DNA from 2 places in the Cytobacillus firmus genome. Region 1 is predicted to be linked to the other one. Evidence: riboswitches for the same ligand, from Rfam matches in the RefSeq annotation. Region 1 holds a riboswitch; the other holds the start of a gene.
What was found. A riboswitch is a leader RNA that binds a small molecule or an ion and turns the genes downstream of it on or off. The one in region 1 is predicted to bind ZMP and ZTP.
Positions count from the first base shown of each region.

Region 2: another riboswitch for ZMP and ZTP. It lies ahead of NAF01_RS16480 (bifunctional 5,10-methylenetetrahydrofolate dehydrogenase/5,10-methenyltetrahydrofolate cyclohydrolase); the one in region 1 lies ahead of NAF01_RS15290 (phosphoglycerate dehydrogenase).

Region 1 is NZ_CP098323.1:3,023,662-3,038,759, forward strand. It holds gene NAF01_RS15275 (GntR family transcriptional regulator) at 1-517, shown strand, start outside; gene clpP (ATP-dependent Clp endopeptidase proteolytic subunit ClpP) at 562-1,143, opposite strand; gene NAF01_RS15285 (sigma-70 family RNA polymerase sigma factor) at 1,170-1,844, opposite strand; gene NAF01_RS15290 (phosphoglycerate dehydrogenase) at 2,037-3,236, opposite strand; ZMP/ZTP riboswitch at 3,304-3,382, opposite strand; gene NAF01_RS15295 (GerAB/ArcD/ProY family transporter) at 3,854-4,957, opposite strand; gene NAF01_RS15300 (Ger(x)C family spore germination protein) at 4,975-6,147, opposite strand; gene NAF01_RS15305 (spore germination protein) at 6,191-7,624, opposite strand; gene NAF01_RS15310 (polymer-forming cytoskeletal protein) at 7,735-8,448, opposite strand; gene NAF01_RS15315 (YhbD family protein) at 8,466-9,089, opposite strand; gene NAF01_RS15320 (GNAT family N-acetyltransferase) at 9,288-10,046, opposite strand; partial or broken gene NAF01_RS25080 (MEDS domain-containing protein) at 10,067-10,617, opposite strand; gene NAF01_RS15335 (YolD-like family protein) at 10,803-11,141, opposite strand; gene NAF01_RS15340 (FUSC family protein) at 11,287-13,464, shown strand; gene NAF01_RS15345 (hypothetical protein) at 13,479-13,781, opposite strand; gene NAF01_RS15350 (heavy metal translocating P-type ATPase) at 14,056-15,098, opposite strand, start outside.
Region 2 is NZ_CP098323.1:3,258,784-3,273,881, reverse strand. It holds gene NAF01_RS16510 (glycerol-3-phosphate responsive antiterminator) at 1-240, shown strand, start outside; gene NAF01_RS16505 (MIP/aquaporin family protein) at 413-1,237, shown strand; gene glpK (glycerol kinase GlpK) at 1,273-2,763, shown strand; gene NAF01_RS16495 (glycerol-3-phosphate dehydrogenase/oxidase) at 2,958-4,622, shown strand; gene NAF01_RS16490 (nucleoside hydrolase) at 4,721-5,680, shown strand; gene NAF01_RS16485 (hypothetical protein) at 5,863-6,351, shown strand; ZMP/ZTP riboswitch at 7,054-7,136, shown strand; gene NAF01_RS16480 (bifunctional 5,10-methylenetetrahydrofolate dehydrogenase/5,10-methenyltetrahydrofolate cyclohydrolase) at 7,220-8,101, shown strand; gene NAF01_RS16475 (cold-shock protein) at 8,315-8,515, shown strand; gene NAF01_RS16470 (degradosome RNA helicase CshA) at 8,813-10,267, shown strand; gene NAF01_RS16465 (cold-shock protein) at 10,407-10,607, shown strand; gene NAF01_RS16460 (metallophosphoesterase family protein) at 10,708-11,205, shown strand; gene NAF01_RS16455 (GNAT family N-acetyltransferase) at 11,213-12,058, opposite strand; gene NAF01_RS16450 (hypothetical protein) at 12,215-12,607, shown strand; gene NAF01_RS16445 (DUF6509 family protein) at 12,638-12,931, opposite strand; gene NAF01_RS16440 (cold-shock protein) at 13,206-13,415, shown strand; gene NAF01_RS16435 (hypothetical protein) at 13,639-14,466, shown strand; rRNA gene NAF01_RS16430 (16S ribosomal RNA) at 14,719-15,098, shown strand, end outside.

The sequences.
Region 1 (15,098 bases):
AGTCAGCCGCACCCCTATCAGGGAAGCGCTTCAGCTGCTGAATGTTCAGGGATTTGTCGAAATGTTCCCGGGTGTCGGAACTCAAGTCACTTCAGTTAACCCGGAAGATATCAGCAAGATTCTGCCTCCTTTGGGCGTCCTTCAGGCGCTTGCTGCTGAACTAGCCGCTCCTGTTATCAGCCAGGAGACAATCAATATTCTCAGGGACATCAATCATAAATTCGCCAAAGCTCTAAATGCGGGAGATACCTTCTCAGCTTTGAAGCAGGATGAAAAGTTTCATAATATCATTATCGATCTTGCTCAGAATCCTTATATTTCGAATACAGCTTCCATGCTGCAGGCTCATGTCATGCGGTTATACTATAATAAAACTATTATTTTAAAAGAACGTTCTATTGAAGAACATGAAGATATATTAAAAGCTTTTGAACAAAAAGACAGAGAAAAGGCCGGAAATATCGCACGTGTTAATTGGCTTCGGGCAATTGACGAATATTACACCGGAGAAAAATGATCAAACGGAAAAAGCAGCCACCATCGGCTGCTTTTTCTTTTTACCTAGCTTTTATAGATAATTTCATCAATAATCCCGTATTCCTTTGCTTCTTCGGCAGTCATGAAATAATCACGGTCCGTATCCCGCGCCACTTTTTCTGCAGGCTGGCCAGTTCTTTCTGCAATAATTCCATTGATGTGCTCCCTCAGTTTTAATATCCGTTTCGCCGAAATTTCGATTTCGGTCGCCTGCCCCCTCGCTCCGCCAAGCGGCTGATGAATCATGATTTCACTATTCGGCAAACTGTAGCGTTTTCCTTTTTTCCCTGCCAGCAGAAGCATCGCCCCAAATGACGCAGCCATTCCAGTGCAAATCGTTCTCACATCAGGCTTTATATATTGAATCGTGTCAAAGATGGCAAACCCTGCGGTTGTCGAACCGCCCGGACTATTAATATAAAGAGAGATATCCTTTTCAGGAGATTCCGCTGCAAGAAATAGCAGCTGGGCAATCACACTATTGGCAACCACATCATTAATTTCTTCACCAATCATGATAATCCGGTCTTTTAAAAGCCGTGAGTAAATATCGTAGGAACGTTCTCCTTTGCTGGACTGCTCAATGACATATGGTATGGCTGTCATCTTTATCCCTCCTGTTCTTTGCGGATCTATGCCGCCATACAGAGAGTATTAGAAGGAGATGAAACGGGCAGAACAGGCTTCTTCGAATAGCTTTCCAGGGATTGCAGGAAAGGGATGGACTTTATTAGGATGGACGGGTCTTCAGCCGCCACTGATTGCTGCATCAGATGAAAAAGCTTTTCTTCTTCCTCATTTGCAAAAATATCCTGAGTCTTATCCTCAACTGCGTGTTGAAGCTGCTTCCGTGCACGGGTCAGCGCAGACTTCACTGCAAATTCAGTAGTCTGCATGATATCAGCAATTTCTTTAGTTTTGTATCGAAACCCTTCCTTCAGCGTAAAAATAACTGCCTGTTTTAATGTTAGACGATTAATGAGATGGCTGATTGCTTCTCCTCCACTGGAGATGGAATTCTTCTTTTCACCTTCAGGCGACTCTGCCAGCTGCTCCCGCTTTCTGTTTCGAAGAGTGTCAATCCAGCAATTATAGACAATCTTCTTTAAAAGAGCCTGATTAATTTTCTCAGGCAAATAGTTTTTATAAGCGCGGACGATTGCTTCATGAGCTAGATCGTCCCCATCCCAGCGGTTCTGTGCAAGAAACCGGCTATATCTCTGCAGTGAAGGATAGATATCTGCAATACAGCTTTCCTTCTGTTTTAAGGAACTCCTTGATTCAGCCTGAACTTTCCCATGCTTCATAAACCTGTTCACTCCTTTAATACATCTCTGCTTCTATAACGCATTAAGAGAACAAAAAGATACGGGGGATTAAAATTTTTATCAGTTTATTCTAAGGATAGCTGATTTTATACTGCACCTATACTATTTTTAAGATTAGTTCTGTGTGCTTTCAAAAAAAGCCCCAATCCCATCGGAATTGAGGCTGCATTTTTATATAATCCGTGACGTAACAATGCCTTCTATTTGATTAATCTGTTCAAGCAGTCCAGGGATCACATCGCCATTCACCTTATTATCAATGTCGATCATGGTGTACGCATATTCACCGCGGCTGCGGTTCACCATGTCTGCGATATTCAGCTGGTAGCTTGAAATGGCAAGTGTGATTTGTCCGACCATATTGGGAATGTTTTTATGAAAAGCAGTGACACGCCGCTTGCCAGTGTAAGGAAGAGCAGCATTTGGGAAGTTCACTGAGTTTTTGACATTGCCTGTTTCAAGGAAGTGCTTCACCTGTCTTGCTGCCATGACAGCACAGTTTTCCTCAGATTCCTTCGTTGACGCGCCAAGATGCGGAATCGCCACTGCGTTTTTCATTTTCAGGATATTTTCATTTGGGAAGTCTGTAATATACTTGCCCACTTTTCCATTTTCAAGGGCAGCTGCCATATCTGCTTCATTCACAAGCTCCCCGCGTGAGAAATTCAGGATGTGAACACCCTTTTTCATCATGCCAAAAGAATCTTCATTGAACATTTCCCTTGTATCATCGGTTAATGGAACATGTACAGTAATATAGTCAGATTCTGCAAACACCTGCTCGATGCTCATAGCACGCTGTACATTGCGGGACAGGTTCCAGGCCGTGTCAACAGAAATAAATGGATCAAAGCCAACGACATCCATATCAAGTTCCAGTGCATCATTGGCCACAAGTGCCCCGATTGCCCCCAATCCGATGACGCCCAGCGTTTTGCCTTTAATTTCTTTTCCGACAAATTGCTTCTTCCCTGCTTCTACAAGCTTAGGGATCTGATCTCCTTCGTCTTTCAGCGTTTTGGTCCAGGAGATGCCGGCAAAAAGATTGCGGGATGAAGCCATTAAGGAAGTAAGCACCATTTCTTTTACGGCATTCGCATTGGCGCCAGGTGTATTAAACACGACAATTCCCTGCTCAGTGCATTTCTCCACCGGGATATTGTTCACTCCTGCTCCTGCACGGGCGATTGCTTTTAATCGATCGCCCAATTCCATAGAATGCATATTAAAGCTGCGAAGAACAATTGCATCCGGATTGCCGCTTTCATTATCAATTGTAAAATGATCCTTGTTAAACACTTCAAGACCGCTTGGCGCAATTGCATTTAGTGTTTTTATCGTCTTCACTTTGTCTAAAGTCATGGTACTCACTGGATTCTCCCCTTTTCAACTAACTTTGTCAGATTTTAAAACAGAAAGAGGTAAGGGTAGAATCCCTTACCTCTGCCCAGGCGAACGGCTTCGACACTATGTGCTCCCCCGCGGTGATCCGCGTCTCGCCAGTTACACATAGCCTTTTCGGTTTTTTAAATCTTATCAAAGTCTTCAGAAAACTTCAACCCTTTAAAGCGCTTACAAAAATAAAAAATTTATTTATTTTTCTATGAATAATAAAGTATATTTTTCGTAATTTGTACATTATGCTGCAGAACAGGCTTTTATCCCTTATCCATTCCGTAATTTTCCGCCACCCTCGGTTCCTATTAAGTTTATAAAAGAAAAAACATGTTAAACCTAATACATATCCTAATACCTGTGGGTGAATCATTTGCGTGCTTTATTCATTCTCTTATCACTTTTAGCCGGTACAATCAGCCTCATTGTTTCTCTTGATTATATCCAGGGTCATCCATTATTTGAATCCTGGCAAAGCATAAAAAGTGTTCTGTCTTCCGCACAGGGAGAAGATTATTTTCTTATGGTAATTTTTATCCTTGGTTTATTCGTTATGTACTTGTTACAGGAAAAGAAAAAAAAATAACCGCTATTCACACTTTTCCCAGTTTCCATTTACGCTGGATTGACGCCAATACTAGCAATACAGCAGGAATAGCGAATTGGAAAGCAATATGCAGGAAATAAGGCACTACTTTTAATCCTTCATCCAGATGGCTTTGATAGCTTGGTGCAATCATAATGGAAGAAAGACAAATAATCCCGCCCATAAAATAGGAGGTAAAAACATTTGGCTTCATTTTGAAAAGGTTATTCATTCCGATTACCGCACAATAGAAGAACATGCCCACTTTAATAAACCCCAGAAATACAATCAATAGGATGATAAAAGGATCCAGACGCTGAATAAATCCCCCAATTTCAATATAGCCAACAGCAGCCAATGCCGGGAAGGCCGAACGCTCAAGGAGGTCTGCACCAAGAATACAAATTAAGATTATAGTATTAATAGTTAAATAAATGCCTACATAAGCAATTGCCATACTTCCTGTTTTCAAAATCTTTGTCTTCCGTTTCATTAAAGGAAGGATCATCGTAAATAGAACCAATTCTCCATAGGGAACCGTCATATTAACCGGAAAAATCTCCCCGATGACCGGCTTCCATCCATTAGCCAAAACAGGCCGTAAATTTTCGAGGTGAATCAAGTCACTGATCACATAGAATATCAGGATTAGCAATAAAGTGACTGTCATGACGGCGAAACAGATAATCCCTGCTCTTGCAAATACCTCAAAACCTAAATGAACTGCGTATATCAATGCAAACATCATACAGATACCCAGCGTAATAATGGAGTTTTTAGCATAAGGAGAACTGATCAGCAATTCCTCAACATCACGTAAAACCCTGGACGCGATATATATGAAATAGATAATGTACATATAGCTTATAAGGCTTCCCAGGTATTTTCCTAAAATTTTTTTCACGTATTCTGTCAGCGGCAAATCCGGATGCTGTCTGTAAAGACGATAGTAAACAGCGAAGATTGCCAGCCCGGCAATGGGTGAAAGAATCGTAACGATCCATGCATCCTGGCGTGCTCCGCTTCCAAGATCCAGAAACACGGCTGTCCCAAACATAAAAAGGACCATCAAGCAGAATAATTGTATTCCATCAATCTTATCTTTCGGCATTTACTTCACATCCAGAATTATTGTAGTTTATATGGATCTGTCAGCAACCCTGCGTTCGATATGTTTGCATTCACATTTACTTCAATATCCGCATTTCTAAATAGCGTATTCCATTCTTTCTTGTGTTTTTTCCAGTAATTTGGATCATTTATTGATAGTTTTCTGCCGAAACCAAATACATCGGTTTCCATTTCCTGCGCCAATTTTATTGTTTGCCTTATTTGGCTTTCAGCCTCGTCTTCTAATTTTTTCGCAATCTTTCTTATTTCTTCTTCACTGTCAATTTTAATATAGCATTCCAGTTCTGCAATATAGCCCTTAATATCTGCGTCAACTGCCAGGGTCAATTTTGGTTTTAACTCTGTCTTAATGGTTGACTTTATACCTTTTGTCGTGACGGTCATATTTTTTTTACTGTTACACGGCAGCGGAAAGGATGTATACTCAGCGGCTGAGTTAATTAAATGGGCTGTTCTTGCGATTTTGCCGTCAAACCAGCCGGCTAATTGATCTTTTTTAAACAGTGCCAATCCAGTTACCTCTACGACCGGAGGCTTGATGTCCTGCAGGTTATCCGTCTGATTCTGAGATTTAAGCGGTTTGTTCAAATGAATTCCAGACAGCATAAGGTTCTGCCCTTCACCTGATAAAAGGGAGATAGCCCTGTAAATGGGAACGATTTCTGAGATGGCGTACATTTTTTCATTATTTTCGCTGGTGCTGATGATACTTTTCGTTGGATTGGATTCCAGCGGCTCAATGACCCCCAGAACTTCTTCTGCAGTCGTGTCCCTTGCAATAAAAACAGGAAACGATGAGCGTGATTCACCTCTTTCAAACACATCAAATATAAGCCCCAGCCCCTCTCTTGCAAGAGCCTCTCCAATCACAATCAAAGAAAGATGAGTAACACTGTTCTCTCTTGGAATGATTAAAGACGCCATCCGGTAGGCTTCAATAAACGTTTCTGCTTCGACTGTGTAATTAATAACTGGAAGGCTGCTTCCAGCCCCATTTTGCGAAAAATAACCCGGATTGATTAGTTGATACGTGACCCGATAGCCTGATTCCCTTTCCTGGGGGAGGTCTATGCCAATGGCGATTATTAAACCGACTTCATTTAAATCTCTATAATTGGAACAGCCCGTTAGTAAACCCATTATCAACAGGACTGAAATGACTTTTTTCATACGTTCATCCCTGCTCTTTTATTTGACTTCCGATCAAGGAGCCTCACTTGGATGAGGTGCCTATCCGGACTAAACTGTCTTTCAAATCGCTGACTCTGACCGGTGAGAGTGGAGTGAGATATGGGACTCCTACTGATTTAAGGCTGCAAAGGTGCAGAATAATGCATAAAGAAAACAGGATAATTCCATAGAATCCAATAAAAGCAGCGGCAAAAATAAGAATGAAACGCATTCCGCGTGCGGTGTTCACAATATTAGGGTTAGGCAGTGTGAAGCTTGAGATAGCTGTCGTCGCCACGATGATCACAATTGCCGCTGAAACAAAGCCTGCTTCGACTGCAGCCTGCCCGAGAATAAGTGCCCCTACAATGGAAACAGCCGGACCAATGGCCCTTGGCATTCTAATCCCGGCTTCCCGCAGGACTTCGAAGGCCAGTTCCATTACCAGTAATTCCACAATGGCTGGAAAAGGAACCTGTTCTCTTTGTGCCATGAGCGTCACCATTAAAGTAGTAGGGATTAAGCCATGGTGGTGCGTGATCAGGGCCAAATAAATTGCCGATGCATACATGTTAACGTAAAACGAGCCAACCCGAATGAGTCTTAAAAAAGAACTCACCAGGTAATTGGCATAATAGTCTTCAGGAGAGTGAAAAAATTGGATAAATACAGCCGGCAGAATCAATGCAAATGGTGTTCCCTGTATAATGATCGCAATTTTGCCTTCTAAAAGGTTAGCAGAGACCACGTCTGGCCTCTCTGAATTCTGGAAGAGGGGAAAGATCGTTTTCCTGTTGTCCTTTAAGGCTTCTTCCACATAATTTGTGTCCAATATACTGTCCATATCGATTTTACTAATTCTTTCCTTCACTTCTTTGACGATTTCCTCTTTCGCTATGCCCTCCATATATAAAATGCCTATATCGGTTTTGGTCACTTTCCCTGCTTTTGTCTGTTCAATCCTTAGATTGTTATTTTGTATTCTGGCACGGATCAGCGAAATATTCGTCCCTAAATTCTCTGTAAATCCATCCTTTGGCCCTTTCACCACCGTTTGTGTGGTAGGTTCTGTAATAGACCTTGATTGAATCTTTCTTGTTCCCGCAAGGATCGCCTCTGAATGCCCCTCTATCAAAATAACCGTGTCCCCGCTCAGCAGACCGTCGACTAATACGGGCCATTCATCAATGATATTCACCTTAGGTACCGAAATGATCTGAGTTATTTCATCGGACCAATTTCGAATAGATTTTTGTTCATTACTAAAGGAAAGAATTGGATGCAGAACATTGTCATGCAGGCTTTGTTCGTCAACGATCCCCTGGATATGTATGATAGCTGCTTTTCCATGGTTTGAAAGTATTATATTTCGGACTGATAGATCGGAGCTGTTGCCAAACTGCTCTTTTAAGTATTCAATATTGGAATCAGTACTCTTGCTTATCATTTTATGGTGGCTGTAATGTTTCCGGAACACAATAATTCTCCTTTGGAAAACGAGTCTTGTTTGTTAGTGTGCCCGGTATGAGGAATATCTTGCCTTTTAATTAAAAAAAACCTAACCAATCAGGTTAGGAATTCATGATTCTATATTAACCGGGATTCTTTCACCACTGAGTCTGGTGAACATTCGTATTCTCCCGAGTATTCCACTAGTCCAATCTCGCAATTTTTGCCGATTTTGACATTTTTGCCTCTGACGACAAGAGCTGAGGTGCCTTCAAGTTCGATGTCATCACCTTCAATTAATTCTGCCTCGAGCTTGAGGGGGAAGAGTGATTTGATCAATTTAAACAGGCTTTCTCTATGCTGTGCCACTTTTATCTTTCTTCCGCCAATCTCTTTCGCTTTGCTTTCTCCAAATAGTTTAATATCAATCGTTTCTGCGTTTAGTAAACCATCTATCTTAAAAGCCCCTTCCGCGCGGAAAACCTCCGCTTCACAGTCTCCTGCAATCTTTGCTTTCCCGTTCACTACCATTTCATCGCTTTTTACAGAACCTCCAATGGAGGAATTCCCGGCAACCTCAAGCTTTTGGCTGTGGACAGCTTCTGAAATGGATGCGGAGCCGTTGATATTTAAAGATTCAGCTTTAACTGCTCCATGGATCTTGGCTGCACCGCTGATCTTTCCTTTTTCGGTTTTTACGTTTCCATGGATCGTCCCCGTACCGTTGCAATTGAATCTCTCGCATTCTATATCACTATTTACCGTGCCCTTTCCATTGATTTCGACTTTATTAAAAGATCCTCCATTAACCGATCCAACTCCATTAATGATTAAGTTCCCCAGTGTTTTCATTTCCACAGCATTTCCTCCTATGCCAATTTGGATTTTAATTCCTCAGCACATTGCTCTACCGATATAGCGGCTGCCAATTTTGTCCCTTTTTCGAGAAGGACCTGTTCCCCGTTCATTGAAGCCAGGCAGCTGGACATGCCGAGTTTTCGAATGAAGCAGATCACAGCTTTGGGCTGCTGCAGAATCTCTTGATGATCATTTAATAGCTGAAGGAGCATTTTCCCTTCTTCGATATGGATATCCCCCGATTCCAGCAGGCTGGAAAGTATATAAAGCTTTAAAATCTCATAATAATTGAATTCGTGAATCTCCCCCTGTGTGTCCAGAAAGATATTCATAACCGGATCAGAAGCTATTCCTTTAGCCATCAGACTTTCCTTTGGCAGCTTCAGGTTCGAAGCATTCAATGAAAACAAATTGGCCAGCTCATCCAAAGAAAGGGTATCCTTCATCTTCTGTATCTTTTCAACCCGCTCGAGGATTTTCTCTTTTGGAAAAAAAGTCTCCTGCCCTGTAAACGTTGATTTCCTGACAAACCAGTCCTCAGGTATCAGGTTCTTCCTTTTCCACCGGTAAAGCTGTCCATATGAAATCCCAGTTAAATCCAGAACCTCTTTTTTTGAAATTAATTCATCGCTCAATTCCAGGACTCCTTTCTGATGATACGATTGTAACATAACACTGTTACGCATGAAATGTGTTTTTATTCTTTTTTTCCTGATTTTTTTCGACAAATCTTCCGGAATTCACCACGAAATCAATACTGTTCGCGCTTCTCACTGTAAAACAATGTTTTATTGACACAAAAAAACCTGGCTCATATTGAACCAGGTTTCCCTTCATTCGTATATTTTTAGTAAGTTATACTGCTTTCCAATATACCGGTAATTTTGCCTGCGGTACATCTCTTTTGGAGTATCTTCTCCATCCGCCACAAGAATGATCGTTTTATCCTTATACTGATCCATCACGGATTTCTGCAGGGAGCTGCCGATGCCCTTTTTTTGAAAATCCTCATGGACCATCAGTCCATCAATTTCAGCTGTTCGTTCCTTGATAATGACATCAACAGATCCGGCTGCCTTTCCTTTATAAAATGCAATAAGCTGCTGAATACTTTCATCTTTGTAATTTCTTAAGTGCTGAGCTTTCTTTTTCTCTGCGAAGTTTTCCCCATATACCGAATCCTGCTCATACTGAAATTCCAAATAATCGTTCCATGTTTTATCCGTTACATTTTCAACTTTAATTTCTTCCCTTTCCTGGACTTCCGGAAAATCAGCCGGAAGAATCGCAAATAACTCCAGGAACCCAACCGTATTATCTTTATCCTGCTGAAAGAAAGCCACAAGCTCTCCAGAAAGCTCCTCATCATCCGGAAAATAAAATCTTACATGCTTTTGGCCATTTTTCTGATGAAAATCTCTTAAATATTGATGTGCCTCCTCAAACTCCTGAACGGAAGGCATTCTTTTAAAGGCAATAAAATTGCTGTCATACTGAAGGAGCATGTCAGGATTATGGTTATGAATAATTAGGTCATTTTCCAGAACAGTGTGTCCCGGTTTATAAATATCATGAAATGTGATCTTTTCCATCGGTTTCTCCTAAGAACATTTTATAGGTATTTATACTCTCTGTCTGTTATGAGCACATCATGGCAGCGCATTAAATTCTCCTTTAGTTCCGGAGGGGTATTTTTGCTATCATACGCACACAGGGAAATCAGGTCATGGTCAGAAATGGCATTGCTTAGATTCTTTTCATATTGTTCCACTAACGGAATGTAGTCCTTCACGTTACCCCACTCAACCAGACCCCATGTATATATCTTAGAACTGCTGTCTAAATAAGGCTGAATATGTTTAAGAAAAAAATGTAAATGGTATCAGGATTAAAATTACCGTTAGTGTAATAAAAATCATAATTATTCATAAAATGAACTCTGTTTAATTCCTCTTTTCCTAACAAATTAGTTAATTCTTTATCAATAAGAAAATAATTTCGGTCATTCTCCACAAATAAAACATGTCCGCCGCATCTTACACCAGCCGTTATGTATGAGACCGCATTTTGAAGATAGCAATCCATTTGATCATAGTGATAAAGAATATGACCTCCGTTTGACTTTTGCAGATTATCAAGTAAATCTGTTAACAATTCATTCATTGATAAGTCTCCTTATAACGAAAAAATGTTTGATGTACTTTAACGCTACTCACTCCCAGCTGCTCTTTCTTTATTATATCTAAAAATTGAAAAAAATGGGTGTGTTTTCTCCAGGTTTGCGGTCCACGGCCCAAATAAAAACTCGAGGTAAGTTCCTCGAGTCTGCTGCAATTATAAAATATTATTCATTCTTCCACTTCCGCCCCGGCTATTTCATCAAAGTTAATTTTCTCCAGATCCCCGCTCTCCAGTTGCAGATGAATTTTTCTGCTGATGCCATCCAGTCGGTTTACCCTTCCTTTGTATTCGAGGAAAAATCCTTCCCGCCAGACTTTTACTTTCAAAAGATAAGCAAATTCCATTGCATAGTGAATTTTGTTTTCATATTCCTCCAATTCATATTCATCAATGAGCGGCTTGTTTTGCGCCATTTGATCTCTTTCCAGCTTTCTTAGCATCGCCCGGTGTTCCGGCATGAAGTGAGCAGGCTGCCATTTTATTTTCCCTCTGTCTTTTAGCGGCATAATAAATCCCTCCATATTCTATTATAGAACATTTGTTCTGTTTTAAAACCTAAAAAACAGAAAAAGCTTAAGTTGGTTCATTTGGATAATAAAAGTACGAATGGTAAAATACACTTTAACTCTCAAAAAAAAGATTGGTGAAACAATGAAGCAGCTTCAAATCCAACACCGATGGCTTGGACGCTTGCTGGCGTCCGACCCCGGCCTGATCCGTTTTCAAAAAGCCGGACGGGCCACATTAAGTTTAATGGCTTCGGTATTTACAACTCTATTTCTTATGCAATTGGGTGGGGCAGATGCCGCTCTCGCCCTTACTCCGGCAATTGTTTCCGGAATGGCCGGCATGCTTGGCATCATGATTGTGATGGATGACTCTAAAAAAGGGAAAATGCTCACAACCGGCATCCTTGGATTTTCAGCAATGGCAGGGGTATCAATCGGTTCACTGCTGGCAGAAAGCACAATCTTTACCGATATTTCAATGGTTGCATTAATATTTTTAAGCTTTTATTTGACCCGCTTTGGTGTCCGCTATTTCTCATTATGCATGATCGCATTCATGACACTTTATTTCTCATCTATTCTGCAATTATCAGCCAGCCAGCTTCCTTCCTTTTACTTCGGGATCTGGATTGGGGTCGCGTATGCTTTCCTGTTCAATTTCATTCTTTTTCAGGACACCGCGAAAAACCTGAAAAGAAGCATCCGCTCCTTTCATTTCCAAAGTAATTTTACCTTCAATCTCTTAATTGAGGGAATGCAGGGAGAGCGTATGACTGCTCATCAGCGGGAAGAATTGCGGAGAAACGTGCTTAAACTCCGGGATTATGCTGTAATCGTTTCAGAGTATATCAATGAGGATGATGTGCAGAAATTATGGCAAGGGCTGACTCCATCCCAGCTGAGGTTATATATATTTGATACAGGCATGCTGATTGAAACCCTGACTGACTCCATCCGGAACTTAAAAAAAGCGAATGCCCTTGACATAGAAGAGCTGAGAAACCTCCTGGTCTGGGTCACCCGCTCTCTCCGTGACGCTGAAGTTCTTGCCCATCAATATGAAGAACAAAATCTTCGTGAAGCAGAGCTTGCTGTACAGGCACTTCGCCTGCTTATTATGGATTTGTTCAACAGGGAAGACAAACCGGCAGGATGGCTTTACTTGATCAGGCGGATCGAGTCCCTTGCAAACCATGTCATTGAGGGCGGCATAACTATACAGCAGGCGCTTCATAAAGTAAAAGACAATGAAATAGAAGTATCTGAAGAGACGCCTGATGAAGATGAATCACCTAAGGAAGATAAGAGCCTCAAACTTTCCACCAAAAAAGCGTTTCAGGCATTGACTGCTGCCATCATATCCATCATTGCTGGACAGATTCTTTCGCCTGACCAGCCTTATTGGGTTCTTTTAACAGCCTTTATCGTTCTGCTCGGAACCGAATCAATCGGGCGCATTTATACAAAAGGTTTTCAGCGGTCAGTTGGAACGATTATCGGGGCAGTGATTGGATTTACGCTTGCCAGAGTGGTCAGCGGCCATTCTGTGCTGGAAATTACGCTCATTTTTGCAGCAGTTTTCTTCTCTTTTTATTTATTTGAAGTCTCTTATACATTAATGAGCATGTTTATTACGATGCTGGTCGCTTTTATGTATGACCTTTTACTTGGCGGAATATCATTCTCCCTTATCAGTTCCAGGGTTATCGATACGATTGCCGGTGCCGGCATTGCATTCGGCGTATCTCTATTTATTTTTCCTAAAAAAACGAAGGATAAAGTGGCCGATACGATAAATGATTATCTTCAAGAACTGAAACCGTATGTCACGGCATATGTGCGAAGCTTCCGGGAAGATGTGAATGTTAAGGAGCTTTCAGGCAAAGGCTTCTTATTGGATCAAAAGCTTAAAACCATAAACGTCGAAGCGCAATCGCTGATAAAAAAACCCGGATCTCCGCGCCATGCTGACGTTAACAGATGGATCACCCTTTTTTCAGCCATCAATTACTATGCAAGACATCTGGTGGCTTCCTCCTACCGGAAAGGATTCGACTATCCTGATGAGCTGGTCGATGTTTTCACAAGAATTGAGGAGAAACTTGAATTAAATATTGAAACATTAATGGACCTGATTAAAGAAAGCGGAGACGGCACACTTGTCTATAGTCTGGACCGGGAAAGAGAACAAATTGAACGAATGGCACCACCAAGGCAGCAATCCCAGCGTGATTTGATTCATCATCTTTATTTCGTCTGGAGAATCAACAAAGCGATTGTGGAATTGGCAGAAGAGCTTGGTGCAGGGAAGGAGCAATAATGCTCCTTCCTCTTTTATTTATATAGAGATTTATAATAGTAATATGGAGGATATGAGTAATAAGGATAACCGTAATATGGGTAAGGGTAACCATATCCGAATGGCGGAGCTAAGGCACTTCCCAAAAGCAGACCTCCCAGGAAAGGAAACCCGAAGCCAAAACCGAACGGCCTGCCCAATCCAAATGGTCTTCCGAATCCTAACGGTCTCCCAAAACCAAACGGCCTGCCAAACCCGAAAGGTCTCCCAAAACCAAATGGCCTCCTCAAGTCATCATCTGGGCTAATCTGCATTAGTCCATTCACTTCATTCTGCATGTCCAGTCCTCTTCAGGATAAATTGCAGTATTAGAGTATGCAGATATTTATTTTAAGAGTAGGCTGTCACCTAGTCAGAAATTCAAATACACCGCAAAAAAAGAGCAATGCCCGAAAGCATCACTCTTTTCATTTCTTTATCGCAGTCTAACGGGCAGTAAGACCCCCACTTCAAGACTCAGAGGAATCAAAGGAGGATAAGTGGGGGTCAAACTGCCCGTAAAGGCCCGATTGGTTCAACTAACAATCAGTGAACCCCCCACTGATTGAAGTTTCACTTTATTTTGAGAAGCCGCAGGCTATTCAAGGTGACCAGCAAGGTTGCTCCCATGTCCGCGAATATGGCAATCCATAGGGTCAGCCAGCCCGGAACAACCAGCAATAAAGCCAGTGCCTTGATTCCAAGTGAGAACGTGATATTCTGCTTGATGATCCTTAACGCTTTTTGGCTGAGTTTAATCGTATAAGGCAATTTGCTCAAGTCATCTGACATTAGGGCAATATCTGCTGTTTCTAGTGCTGTATCTGTTCCGGCACCGCCCATGGCAACCCCGATAGACGCAGCAGCAAGAGCAGGCGCATCATTGACGCCATCCCCGACCATTGCCACACTTTGATGGCCGGCACGAAGTTCTTTAATAACAGCCAGTTTATCCTGCGGCAGCAAATCCGCTTTAATCTCGGAAACGCCGGCTTGCTTTCCGATCTCCAAAGCCGTTCTGTGATTGTCGCCTGTCAGCATAACCGTTTTAATTCCCATATCATTTAGTTTGCTGATGACCGTTTTCGAATGCTCCCGTATTTCATCTGCAACAGCTATTAATAGCAGAATTTCGCTTGCTGTCCCTAGAATCATAACGGTTTTACCCTGGGTCTGCAGATCTGCTATTTGCTTTTGAATAGTGCTTTCCATGCCGCTATGAAGCTCCTCAAACAGATTGGGGCTGCCGGCATAGTAGAGGACACCATTTACTGCGGCTTTTACTCCCTTTCCGGTAATAGAGGTGAATTCCTCTGTGTCCAGCCCGGTAAAATCAGTGCCCATTTCTTCTGCTTTTTTCATGATTGCTGAAGCAAGGGGATGCTGTGACCCTTTCTCTATGGCAGCCGTGACTTTGAGGAGCTGTCTTTCATCACCTTTAATAGTGATGATGTCTGTAACTGCAGGAACACCTTTTGTTAATGTGCCTGTTTTATCAAATGCAATCGATTTAAGCGCCCCTGTTTCCTCCAGGTGGATGCCGCCCTTAATCAGGACACCGTTTCTTGCTGCATTACCGACGGCCGTAACGACGGCTACCGGTGTAGACACGACAA
Region 2 (15,098 bases), 240 kb from region 1:
CTCATCGATTCGCATGCACTTGAAAAAAGTTATAAATTAATCGAGAAAACCAGGCCGGACTACATAGAAGTGTTGCCGGGTGCCATGCCATGGATGATAAAAGAGGTAAATGAACGTTTGAATACCCCTATATTTGCCGGAGGACTCATCCGCTCAGAAGAAGAAGTGAAGAATGCGCTTAAAGCAGGAGCAGCTGCCATTACTACATCAAAAATAGAATTATGGGAAAGGTTTTCATAAAAATGTTCTAGAAACGTTTGACAACGTTTTCATAGACTTGTATACTCGGTTTAACAAGTTAATTTATGTGTCGGAGATTAGGAGATTCACACAGTTTAGCCTTTGTAGGCTTAATCTGTCGTGAATCTCCTTTTTTGTTTCCGATCAGCCAAAATGGAAAGGGGATTTTAAGATGTCTGCATTTATGGGAGAAATGATTGGAACGATGATCTTGATTGTTTTTGGAGGAGGCGTTGTTGCCGGGGCGAATTTAAAAAAGACTTTTTCTTTTAATGGAGGATGGATTGTTATTACGATTGCCTGGGGGCTTGCTGTAACGATGGGGGTTTTTGCTGTAGGCTCGATCAGCGGTGCACACTTGAACCCTGCTGTAACCATCGGATTTGCGCTTAGCGGTGTTTTCCCGTGGCAAGACGTGCCCAGATATATTCTGGCTCAGGTCCTGGGTGGGTTCTTGGGAGGGGTGATTGTATTCCTTCACTATCTGCCGCATTGGAAAGAAACAGAAGACCAGGGTGCAAAGCTTTCTGTTTTCTCAACAAGTCCTGCCATTCCCCATACATTTTCAAATTTATTGAGTGAAATAATTGGGACGTTCATTCTTGTATTGGGTTTGATGTTTATAGGAGCAAATCAATTTACTGAAGGGTTAAATCCGATTGCTGTTGGCCTTCTTATCGTTGTTATCGGCATGTCGCTCGGCGGGACAACGGGCTATGCAATTAATCCTGCCCGTGACCTGGGACCGCGTATTGCTCATTTTCTTCTTCCCATTGCAGGCAAAGGGAAATCGAACTGGGGATATGCATGGATTCCGGTAGCTGGACCAATCCTAGGGGGATTAATGGGCTCAAGCTTCTATCAAGTGATGTTCGATGGCAAAGCTTCAGGTATGTTATGGGCAGTGCTGGGTGTTAATATAATAGTATTAATTCTTTCGTATATTTTTGGCAAAAAACAGCCTGGAGAAGTTGATTCTTCTAAAGTTGCTGCATAAATAAGAGTATTGAACGAGATTGGGAGGAGTTCATTATGGAAAAATATATTTTATCATTAGATCAGGGGACTACAAGTTCACGAGCTATTCTATTCAATAAAAAAGGCGAAATTGTCCACACGGCACAAAAAGAGTTCACACAGCATTTTCCAAAGCCTGGCTGGGTTGAACATAATGCCAATGAAATATGGGGTTCAATTTTATCGGTGATTGCAGGTGTCTTTTCAGAATCCGGCATAAAGCCTGAGCAAATTGCCGGCATTGGCATTACAAACCAGAGGGAAACTACTGTTGTTTGGGATAAAGAAACGGGAGCACCGATTTATAATGCGATTGTATGGCAGTCAAGGCAGACCAGCGAGATTTGTGATGACTTGAAAGAAAAAGGCTATAACGGTCTGTTCAGAGAAAAAACCGGCCTATTAATTGATGCATATTTCTCAGGAACAAAGGTGAAATGGATATTGGATCATGTGGAAGGGGCAAGGGAAAAAGCGGAACAGGGAAAATTATTGTTTGGAACCATTGATACATGGCTAATATGGAAGCTATCTGGAGGGAAAGCGCATGTGACCGATTACTCCAACGCCTCCCGGACATTAATGTTTAATATCTATGAACTTAAGTGGGATGAAGAGCTCCTAAATATTCTTGGAGTCCCGAAAGCGATGCTGCCTGAAGTGAAGCCATCTTCCGAGGTGTATGCTAAGACCATTGACTATCACTTTTTCGGAAAGGAAGTACCCATCGCTGGTGCGGCGGGGGACCAGCAGGCTGCGCTGTTTGGACAAGCATGCTTCGAGAAAGGAATGGCTAAAAACACTTACGGCACTGGCTGTTTCATGCTTATGAATACAGGCGAAAAAGCCGTGCAGTCTGAACATGGACTTCTAACAACCATTGCCTGGGGACTTGAGGGGAAAATTGAATATGCATTGGAGGGCAGCATTTTTGTTGCCGGCTCTGCTATTCAATGGCTCCGAGATGGGATGAGAATGCTTAAAGATGCAAAGGACAGTGAAAGCTATGCTAAAAAAGTGGACTCTACAGATGGAGTTTATGTAGTTCCGGCTTTTGTTGGCCTTGGGACGCCATATTGGGATAGTGATGTAAGGGGAGCAGTTTTCGGAGTAACACGGGGAACGTCCAAAGAACATTTTATCAGGGCGACACTTGAGGCACTGGCTTATCAGACAAAAGATGTCCTCTCTGCGATGGAAGCGGACTCTGGCATTGAACTTAAGACGCTTAGAGCTGATGGGGGTGCCGTGAAAAATAATTTCCTGATGGAGTTCCAGTCAGATATTTTAGATGTTCCTGTTGAGAGGCCGGTGATTAATGAAACTACCGCTCTGGGGGCAGCTTATCTTGCGGGATTGGCTGTCGGGTTCTGGAAATCACAGGAGGAAATCGCTGAGCAGTGGGCAATTGACCAATCATATCATCCTTCGATGGATGATCAAGTGCGTGAAAATCTTTATCAGGGCTGGAAAAAGGCTGTAAAGGCAGCTATTGCATTTAAATAATCAGAAGCAAGTTTTTTACACAAATCATATCTTGTATGTTATAATGATCCTAAGTTAATAGTTCGGCAGGAGATGCGGAGAGACCACAAAATCATTATCGTCTTATCGATAATGTATTTTGTGGTCTCTTTTTTATTCCCTGCTTTAAAAGGGTAGTTACAACTACTAGCCTTTTAAAAAAGGAGGAGACAACCATGACATTTTCTAATTTAAATCGTAATGACATGATAAATACACTTACAGCCGAAGAATTTGATCTTCTGATTATTGGCGGCGGCATAACGGGAGCTGGGATTGCTCTTGACGCGGCCACACGGGGAATGAAAACGGCGCTCGTTGAAATGCAGGATTTTGCAGCGGGAACCTCCAGCCGTTCAACCAAACTGGTTCACGGAGGATTAAGGTATCTTAAGCAATTCGAAGTTAAAATGGTAGCTGAAGTCGGAAAAGAGCGGGCGATTGTATATGAAAATGGGCCACATGTAACTACACCGGAGTGGATGCTGCTTCCAATGCATAAAGGAGGCACATTTGGAAAATTCTCAACTTCTGTCGGTCTTAGAGTTTATGATTTTCTTGCAGGCGTCAGAAAATCTGAACGAAGAAGTATGCTCAGTGTCCCGGAAACATTATCAAAAGAACCGCTTATAAAAAAAGATGGACTAAAAGGCGGCGGCTATTATGTTGAATACCGCACAGATGATGCCCGTCTTACAATAGAGGTAATGAAAGCTGCTGCAGAAAAAGGCGCTCTTCCAGTTAACTATTTGAAGGTCGAGAACCTTTTATATGATGAACAAGGTAAAGTTTGCGGAGCTGCTGCTGCAGATCAGCTGACCGGCAAGATTCATGAAATCAGAGCGGAAAAAGTCATCAACGCTGCTGGTCCATGGGTTGATTCTATTCGTGAGAAAGATGGTTCCAGGAAAGGAAAGACCCTGCGTCTGACTAAAGGTGTTCATTTGGTAATTGACCAATCCAAGTTCCCGTTAAAACAGGCAGTGTACTTTGACACTCCTGACAAAAGGATGGTATTTGCCATACCTAGAAACGGAAAAACATATGTGGGGACAACAGATACTTTCTATGATTCAGATCCCGTAAATCCAAAAATGACTGCAAGTGACAGAACATACATCATAAACGCCATTAATTTTATGTTTCCTTCTGTAAAAATAACGGAAAATGATATTGAATCAAGCTGGGCTGGTGTTCGTCCGCTTATTTGGGAAGAAGGAAAAGACCCTTCCGAAATATCACGTAAAGATGAAATCTGGGAGTCAGATACTGGATTGCTGACAATTGCCGGCGGGAAACTGACCGGGTACCGGAAAATGGCCGAAACCATTGTTGATATGCTTGCTGAAAAATTCAAGCAGGAATCGAATAGGACATTTAGCAGCAGTATTACAAAAACATTGCCCATTTCTGGAGGGAATGTAGGGGGATCATCCAAATTCCGTGAATTTATTGGGTTCCAGACTGAAAAAGGAACAAGTATTGGTTTATCAGCTGAGCAGTCCAAACACCTTGTAAATATGTATGGTTCTAACGTTGGCATCATTTTTAATATGATTGAAGCGGATAAGAGTGAAGCTGAGAATTACGGCCTGCCGATTGTATTGTGGGCAAAGTTAAAATATGCAATTAAACATGAAATGGCTGCAGCACCTGTTGACTTTTTTAACCGCAGAACAGGAGCGCTTCTTTTTGATATCGAAACGGTAAAAAAATATCAAAGGCAAGTAATTTCATATATGGCTGATGCGTTTAAATGGGATATGGCTGCTGAAAGAAATTTTGAGAACCAGCTGAACGAGGAACTAAGATCTGCAATGAAGCCTGCTGATCAGGACTAAAACTCTCCGGACGGGGAGTTTTCTTTTTATAGGAGAATTTAAACAAAAGGGACATTCCGCAGGCATACTATATTATAAATAGGGTGAGGAGGTGGGTTGTGTACAATGTTCTCATGTTTGTTGACTCTGGGGTTGACGATTCACTTGCCCTAATGTATGCCCTTCAGCATCCTGATATTAATTTAGTTGGTGTAGTCAGCGCTTATGGCAACATAACCAAAGAAGAATCCATTAATAATACTGCCTATTTACTGAACCTTGCCGGCAGAGAGGACATTCCCATTATAGCAGGGGCAAGCGGTCCATTATCCGGTGAGACTGCTGTCTTTTATCCTGAAATTCATGGGGAGGAAGGTCTGGGGCCCATTCGGCCTCCGGAGAATTTTAGCAGCAAAATAAAGGTATATGATATAGACAAAATTATTGAAATTGTAAATCAATACAAAAATGACCTTGTGATCGTTGGTGTTGGAAGGCAGACTGATTTGGCACTGCCGCTCATTCTTTATGGAAAGGATGCATATCAAGATGTAAATGCATTTTATTTAATGGGAGGTGCGTTTCTGGTTCCGGGAAATGTAACGCCAGAGGCAGAAGCCAACTTTTATGCTGACCCCATCGCAGCGGATTCAGTGCTGGAAAAAGCCAAAAACATTTATTTATTTCCTTTGAATGTAACAAATAAATCGATTATCCGGCCTGAGACGATTAATTTTATAGCAAATAATACCCAGTCACCTTTTAAAGATTTAATCAAACCTGCTTATGATTATTATTACGAAGCTTACCAAAAGCTTGTTCCGGGAATTCAGGGTGCACCTCTCCATGATGTTCTTGTTTTAAGTGTTCTTACAAATCCTGATCTTGTCAAATATGTTAAACGAAGAGTGAGAATTGAACAGTTTGGAAAGGCCAAAGGAAAAAGCATAGCTGATTTCAGGCCTAAGCCGGAAGAGGAACCGCCGGAAACAATTGATAATATCGCGATGGAGCTTGACATGGAACCATTTATCATTGATTTTATGGAGGTTTTTCTCTCTCAGAAAAAACAGAAATAGCTTTTGACACATTGTGTTAAAAGCTTTTTTATTTGTGTTGAAGGGGAATGAGAAGTTCACATAGAATGTATTAACATGGAAAACATTTGCAGTGAGTGGAAGATTCTTCTGGAAAAGTGAAAATGGCAATAATTCCATTTAACTTCGGCAGCATTAATCAAAATCAAATGGAGGCTTTCAAATTGCTGAAAAATAAAAAATTAAACATGACCCTTTCAATTCTTGGAATGGTCATAGCCATTGCCCTTGCTTACAGTGTGCTTGTCTTTTTAAATAAGGATGAATCTAAGATCCAAAAGACCTTGGCAAATGCGGAGGCGCCCGCACAGGGATTAATGTATGAAGATTTAGGAGACTTTATTGCCTCCAATCATACTTTTTATAATGAAACACTTGGCTGGGGAAGAGACCGGAAAGTCAGCTGGCCGAAACAAAGAAAACAAGCTGAACTAATCATAAACTCCCTAAAAAAAATATCAGCAGAGAATGAGGATCTGCAGAAGGACCTAGGAACAATAACAAGTCTGGCAGAAACTGTGCAGTCGGGCACCAAGGAAAAGGACGTATTAATCAAACTGCACCGGTATTTTCATGATCTGGATATAGGCTTTAATGATTATAAAGATACAACCGATTATTTTGATGTAACCGAGTACAAAGGAGAAAGCTGATCTGGGGGTGACAAGATTTTTTCTTGACAGATAACCGCATATAAGATAATATAGTGATTGAAGTATTTGAGGTATATTTTGAAGTCGTTAATTCACTTGGAATGTTCGGCAGCCGAACCTTCTATTTAGTGGAACTGCGGCTTTTTATTATGTTTTATGCTCTTTAGGATTTTGAAAGAGTAAGTATGTGTTTGTAATTAAGAATAATTTGTGTGGACAGCTTAACGCTGAATGTTCTTCTTAATCATCTTCTGTAAACCAGACACTTCTCCGTATTTTTACTTCAGTAAGTTTCTTACCATTTAATATTAAAATCTCAGAGAGCATCTAAGTCGGAAAGGATTCCGACCGACCTGATTCCCACTGGCGCGGTCTAGGAGCCGCAAGGATGGAAGAGAGGCAGGGCTTTCATTGTTTTAGGTAATAAATAATTAACTCAAATATATCACTTATAAGGACAGTATTTGCTGTCCTTTTTTATTTATTTTACAAGGCTATTTTCGCAAGGTCTGTTGCTTTTTTTGTATCTTATCTACTGAGCAGATTGGAGCGAAAGGTGCGAAATCCTCGTAAATGCATTCGCATTTTCTTCGTGCAGCGTATACTCAAGGAAACTTTTTGTAAAAAACACGAACATTTTAATAAATTTAAGTTTAATTATTTGTGTTTTTGTGCTATTATCTACTCATAAGAATAGCTTTTCAAAATCGCAGTGACTGACGACAATGCGGAATCAACCGCTGGGGAGCTGCGTCTATGTATAGCCGGTCGTCTGGGCAGAGATAAGGGATACCCTTGTCTCTTTTTTCATAACAAAATGGAAAAGCCCGCAAGCCGAATAGGTGCTTTTCCTATAGGAGGAATATGCATGGCGGAAAAAAAGATTATTCTTGATGGAACTGTTGTGGCAAAGCATGTAAAAGACCAATTAAAGAATCGAATTGAAGATTTAAAGGGAAAAGGTATTGAGCCTTGTTTAGCCACTATTTTAGTGGGAGATGATCCTTCGTCTGAAACGTATGTAAGAATGAAGGGGAATGCGTGTGAAAAACTGGGCATTATATCAAAACGTATCCATATGCCAAAGGATACAACAACACAAGAACTGCTGGAGAAAATTGCAGAACTGAATGATGATCTTTCTGTACATGGAATCCTTCTCCAGCATCCCGTACCTGGACATATAGATGAACGCAAAGCTTTTGAAGCTATTGCAATTGAAAAAGACGTTGACGGTGTTACGAGCCTTGGATATGGTCAAACTGCTTTCGGCTTTGGTGAATATCCGTCCTGTACACCTGCAGCTATTATGGAAATTATGGATTATTATAAATTGAATGCTGAAGGTATGCATGCTGTTGTCATCGGCAGAAGCCCGATCCTTGGCAAGCCGGTTTCTGCCCTTTTACTCAATCGAAATGCAACGGTCACAACCTGCCATTCATATACCAAAGACCTGCACAGGATTGTAAAGCAGGCTGATATTGTAGTTGCAGCTGTGGGAAAGCCTAACTTTGTTAAGGGTGAATGGATTAAAGAAGGGGCTATTGTTCTTGATGCCGGTTATAATGAAGGAAATATTGGAGATGCAGAGTATGACAGCTGTTTTGAAAAAGCGTTTGCTATTACACCTGTACCTGGTGGAGTAGGACCTGTTACGATTTCCATGCTTTTGAAACATACTGTACAGGCTGCGGAAAAGACACTATCTAATAAGAAAATCGTAAGTAGTCAATTTATCCCTAATTGAAAATTGATCTCCAAAGGGATTGACTTATAGATGGGTGTCGTTTATTATTAGGTTAACGCTGTAAAGTTCGTAATATACTTTTTGGATAAGTAGACGTAGCTGCAAAGAAATGTAGGCGATCGTTCATCCTCATTTCTGGCAGCTGCGGCTTTTTTATGTTTAAGTTTATATGGTACATTATAGTGAAAAACAACTTATTGGGAGGCAACACAAATGAACACAGGTAAAGTTAAATGGTTTAATGCAGAAAAAGGTTTCGGATTCATCGAATCTTCAGAAGGCCAAGATGTATTCGTACACTTCTCCGCTATCCAAACTGAAGGTTTCAAAACTTTAGAAGAAGGTCAAGACGTAACTTTCGAAATCGTTGAAGGTAACCGTGGACCTCAAGCTGCTAACGTAACAAAAGCATAATTTTGCTTAAATGAGGTGATGCATGTCTAATCATGCATCACCTTTTTATGTTTGCTTATCCACTTTGTAGCCTTCAGCATTCCTCAAAACAGATCTTCTGCAACACCTGCTTTTAGGATATGTATTTTTCATTTCACCCAATTAAAATTCTTCAATTACAAAAAGTTTAAAATTAGTGCAAACGGAAATGTAAAAAAGAGATGCAAACTGGAAAGCCTAGTAAAGTGTCATTGTCTTTATACAAAAACAGTCTTTCAGTACCTAATAACATATATAATTCAAGGAGGAACACATATTTTGACAACTTTTTCAGATTTTGGCTTAAGTAATGAAATAGTAAAAGCTCTTTCCAATATGGGCTTCGAGGAACCAACACCAATTCAGGCACAGGCGATTCCAATCGGAATGCAGGGGAAGGACATGATCGGCCAGGCGCAGACTGGAACTGGAAAAACCACTGCTTTCGGTGTACCGCTTTTAGAGCAGATTGATTTAAACGAAGGAATTCAAGGCCTTGTCCTTGCTCCAACGAGGGAGCTTGCCGTACAGGTAGCTGAAGAATTAAACCGTATAGGACAGGTAAAAGGTGTCCGGACACTTCCTGTTTACGGCGGTCAGGATATTAGCCGCCAAATACGTGCACTTAAAAAACACCCGCATATCATTGCAGCTACACCAGGAAGATTAATTGACCATATTGAAAGAAAAACAATCCGCTTAAGCAATATCAAAATGGTCGTTCTGGATGAAGCGGATGAAATGCTCAATATGGGATTCATCGAGGATATCGAAAGAATTCTAAGTGAAATTAAAGGGGAGCGCCAAACCCTGCTTTTCTCTGCTACAATGCCGAGAAGAATTCAGACCCTTGCTGAAAAATTCATGCAGGAGCCTGAAATGGTTAAAGTGAAAGCGAAAGAAATGACAGTTAAAAATATTGAACAGTATTATATGGAAACGCATGAAAAACAAAAATTTGATGTGCTTTGCAATCTTCTGGATATCCAATCACCTGAGCTGGCGATTGTATTTGGCAGAACCAAAAAGCGTGTGGATGAAGTGGTGGAAGGACTCATTAAGAGAGGATATTCGGCTGAAGGAATTCATGGCGATATTCCACAGGCGAAAAGAGATCAGGTAATCCGCCGATTTAAAGAGCAGACAATCGATATTATGGTGGCGACTGATGTTGCTGCCCGAGGCCTTGATATTTCAGGCGTCTCCCATGTTTATAACTTCGATATCCCGCAGGATCCTGAAAGCTATGTTCACCGGATTGGACGTACAGGCCGTGCTGGAAACAAGGGGCTTGCGATTACATTCGTTTCTCCAAGAGAAATTGACCACCTGAAAATAATTGAAAATGTTACAAAGAGTAAGATGGCGAAAAAGCCTGTTCCTTCCTTTAAGGATGTTGTTGCAGGCAATCAGCAGGCGACTATTAATAAACTTATGGAAGTTATTGAAAAAGAAGAATATGCAGACTTCAAGAGAGTGGCGGAAAATCTTCTTGAAGATACAGATTCTGTTACTTTGCTTGCTGCAGCCTTTAAATTGCTGACTAAAGGTCCTGATGTAACACCGGTTAAATTAACTGCGGTCGAACCTATCCGTGTCAGAAAACCTAAAGGTGATCGCGGAGGAAGAAGATTCAGCGACAGATCCAGAGGCGGCGGACGCGATAGAAGAGATTTTAAAGGCGGCCGGGACAGACGGAGCAGTAAGCCGCGCAGCAATAGCAATAAGGGGTAATGCGGCCTGAATAGCGAAAAAAAGATTTTTTTCACTGCTTTTTGAATTTTTTATTATAAAAATTGAAGTTTTTACCCATATTAGTAAATGCAGGGTAATTAATCACTCTGTGAGTTATTGATATTAGGAGGAAATTTACATGGCAACAGGCAAAGTAAAATGGTTTAACTCAGAAAAAGGTTTTGGTTTTATCGAAGTTGAAGGCGGAGAAGATGTATTTGTTCATTACTCTGCAATCCAGACAGAAGGTTTCAAAACCCTTGATGAAGGCCAGGAAGTTAACTTTGACATAGAGCAGGGCCAGCGTGGACCGCAAGCTGTAAATGTAACAAAGTTATAATGATTTAAAAGAGAGTCCCTTGATGGGGGCTCTCTTTTAATTTTTGGAGTAAAATAAGGGGTAAATAAGGTATAACAGTAAGGAGAAAGGGCTGATAGTGATTAGAATCCTCATTTTATCCGATACCCATATGCCAAAGAAATCAAAACATCTCCCAGGAGTATTGCTGGATGAACTGAACGGCTGTGACTTAATTATTCATGCAGGGGATTGGCAGAGCATCAAACTTTATGAGGAATTAAAGAAACGTGCGCCGGTTGAGGGAGTATATGGAAATACTGACAATGATGAACTTTGCGCTATTTTGAAGGAAAAAATTCTGCTTGAAATAAAAGGTTTTAAAATAGGTGTTGTCCATGGGCATGGGAAGGGGAAAACAACTGAAAAAAGAAGTATTGAGGCTTTCGATGATGAAGAAGTTGATGCACTAATTTTCGGGCATTCACATATTCCGGTTAAGAAACATCATAATGGGATTATTCTTTTTAACCCCGGGTCTCCAACTGACAAGCGCAGGCAGCCGAACTATTCGTTCGGCATCCTGGAAATTACAGATGAGTTAATATTTAATCATGTTTTTTTCGATTCAAAGGAATAATACCTCATTAAATCTTAATTGTATTAAGGTCATATTCATAATAATCCTGTGTGCCGTACGATTCGAAGCCGCATGATTTGTATAATGCTAGAGCATGGTCATTTTCTGCAGCGACTTCAAGACGCACCCAGCTGATTCCCTTGCTGTACTGATGGTTAACAGCATTAGTGAGGGTGCTCCTGCCGATTCCTTTTCCCTGAAATAAAGGATCGACAGCAAAGCCGTAAATCCAGGCAGCATCTTCTTCTATTTGAATCCTGATTTTGCCGGACTTTACGCCTTTGTATTCAATTATAAATGTCTTCTCATTTTCGCTGGTAAAGGTATTATTATTAAACGCCGCTGCCTCTTCTTTTGGAACATCAAAGCATACTGTGTCCAGATGATTAATGAAATCCAGGTCACTGCTCACTGCTTCCTTCAGGGTTACTTCCTGGTTTATTGTTCCGATTTCCTTGCTTTTATGGCGTTTCATTTGATACTCGGAGAAAGAATAGCTGCAAGGCAATGACTTTATAAAACCTTTCGCAGATTCAGAAGAGGCTGGTGCATTAATAAGCAATTTGCTTGCCTGAGTCAATTGTTTTACCGCTTCATTGAACAGACTGCAGAAGATGCCCTTGCGTCTATGATCCGGATGGACCATTCCGCATAATTCCACCGGGCCTCCGAAACTATAAAGAGCAAGGTACCCCAATAATTTTCCGTTTTTATTATAATGGAAATAGTCATGTTTCTCATCCGCGGGTCTCGATCTCAAAGTATCCCAATTTAATTTTAATTCGATATTCTCTGTCTCTTCGCATATTTGCTGCAGAGAACGAATATCGTCTAATTGTTTTTTTGTCAGCAATCAGGCGGCCTCCTGTATAAAAAATTGATAAACCAATAATATAAGAAAACAGTTCAAACGAATAGACCTAAAATTGAATTCGTTTGAGTGCTGATTGAAATTATGTTAATAAATATAGCAATATGTTAGGATTGTATGAATTAAGGGGGAGATTGAATGAAAAATTTCACAGTGAAGTTCCATAAGGAAGACAATATACAGCAAATGGTTGTCCAGAAGCTGAATGAAAATGACTTTGAGCAATATACAGAAGGCGGAACAAGGCATTTATTTGAATTGAACTCAAATGTGGGCTATTTTATATTTTTTGATGCTGTCGACAAGGAAGGTAAAGAGTCTTACATGGTTCTGCAATATGAAGGGGAATCGGAAGAACCCAGTGCGTGCTATGCTTTTGAATTAAAAGACTTCTACCAATTCACAGCTCTTTATCTGAATGACCTGGATTTTAATGAAGGAAATAATGTGGACAGGGAAGAATCTTATACACCTATACAGCATTTAGCGCATCTCATGTATCACATTATTGAAGAGGGAAAGGGGATTTAAATATAGTAAAAGAGCAGGGGAACCCTGCTCTTATTCTTCTGCCTGGGAAAGGTTGTCCCGGCAGAAAGCTGAAATTGTTTTTTCTTCATCCTCGTCTAAAGCGAAATCCAAAACTGTTCCAGAACTGCCTTCAACAAAATGATAATTGAGAATTCTCTCGTCTTCTCCATTTTTAAAATAAAGCACTCTTAGCCTAATGCCATTCTCTGAATATAACTCATCTTCTTCATCCACATCAATATCTAAAAAGAATTCGTAGCGGTCACCTGTTAAAATGCCAGTAGGATCCTGTATGTACTCAACAGTATAACTTGTAATATTCATGGTCTTCACCCTTTCTATCGCTGCTGTACATGTCATTATACACTTTTCCCGGATTGGGTTAATAGTATTTAACAATTTTTTGATGTTTCAATGATTATAGCTGCGGGTTTAGAACTTTTTGACAGAAGCTTTTAAATATGTTATACTATTTTTAGTTAAAAGAATATAATATTGCCCTTAAACACTTGTTATATAGAGCCAGTGGTTCGTCACTTTATATAGCAAGTGATTTTTATTTTGGGTAAGGGTCTTACTCTTTGGGAGGTGCCTGTATATGGCAATGGGATTTGGCAGAAAAAACATGGAAGAAATCAAGGTTGAAGAAGTGAAAATTTGGGAGTGCACATCTGAGTCCTGCAACTGCTGGGTAAGAGACAACTTCAAAAGCAGCCAGGTGCCTCTTTGTCCGATTTGCAAAAGTGAAATGAAAGAAACGACTAAAGAATTGCAAGTCGTTAACAATAACAGCATATTTTCTAAATAGTTGCAAGGGCGATCTAAAAATCGCCCTTTTATTTTTTGCATAATAAATTAAGAGTAAGTCTCGACTAAAATACTTTCTCATTTGTATATTTGTTCCGCAGACAGCTCTTGGATTCGGATATTACGTTTTTTTATTAACAATTTTGTTGTTCCAGGGAGAAGTATATGTTTGTCCGAGATGAACAAAATAATGGAAACGAGCGAAAAAAACTGGATGTGGAAGAATGTCAAATTTGCTTTGGTTTCTTGGGTTAGTGCTCATTAGCGTGGGTCTTATTTATATAACTTATAAGAAAACAGACTTTCGTTTTAATCTGGCTGTTTATTTCTTTATTATGGGACTTTCTTTTTTAATGGAATATATCGTATTGATTTTAGGTGACGCTTACTCCTATTATCCGAATTTCTTTTCAATCCGTTGGTATGATGATGTTTTTGGTTCAAGTATTTCACAGGCTTTTTTTATTCCCAGTGTTTTGATGACTATAGCGGCTTTTAGAATCCCGTTCAAGTGGATCATTTTAATAATAGCCTCCATTTATGGAATAGAAGAGCTATTTCTGTGGCTTGGCATCTATGAACATAACTGGTGGAAATCCTGGTTTACCCCGGTAATATTGTTCGCGTCTGTCTTTGTTATAAAATGGTGGAGGAATAGAGTCGAAGACCCATCTTTTTTTATTCAATATATTACTGTGTATATGGCTATTACCACAATCTTTCAAGGAATCTCTTTTGGTTTGACTGCTATCGTGGGCTCTCATCATTATAAAGTCGGATGGTTTGATTCTCCTTATCAGGACCATGTAGCTTTCAGTGTTCTGATATGGATTATTTATGCCCTGCTGCTGACCATTGTTATAATAAAATTTTATCGGTTTAAATGGCTTGTATTATTATTTATTGCTGATTTTGCATTCCATATCATTATGGAAAAGATGGACATCTTAGTAATAAACTCTTATTGGAATCCTGTATTCTTTAGTGTGATACTTATGCTTTTACTCATGCTCATCAGGAAGTTAAATCATTATATGTTCCCATCGTTTTAAATTGGAATAATGTACCATGCATAAACGGTTGACCTGGAACATGGACGATGCTATTATTTAAGAACAGCTTTCGCAAAACATATTTTAAAAGTAATTTTTAAATTCTGTTGACATTGGAAGTTGTAAATAGTATTATAATAAAGTTGCTTTAAGAGATAGTGACTGATTGATCTTTGAAAACTGAACGAACAGAAACGTCAACGTTTAAATCATTAGTCTTTTTCGAAAAGACAAACGAGCTTAATCAACTCTTATATGGAGAGTTTGATCCTGGCTCAGGACGAACGCTGGCGGCGTGCCTAATACATGCAAGTCGAGCGGACTTCAGAGAGCTTGCTCCCTGAAGTCAGCGGCGGACGGGTGAGTAACACGTGGGCAACCTGCCTGTAAGACTGGGATAACTCCGGGAAACCGGGGCTAATACCGGATAACTCTTTTCCTCACATGTGGAAAAGCTGAAAGATGGTTTCGGCTATCACTTACAGATGGGCCCGCGGCGCATTAGCTAGTTGGTGAGGTAACGGCTCACCAAGGCCACGATGCGTAGCCGACCTGAGAGGGTGATCGGCCACACTGGGACTGAGACACGGCCCAGACTCCTACGGGAGGCAGCAGTAGGGAATCTTCCGCAA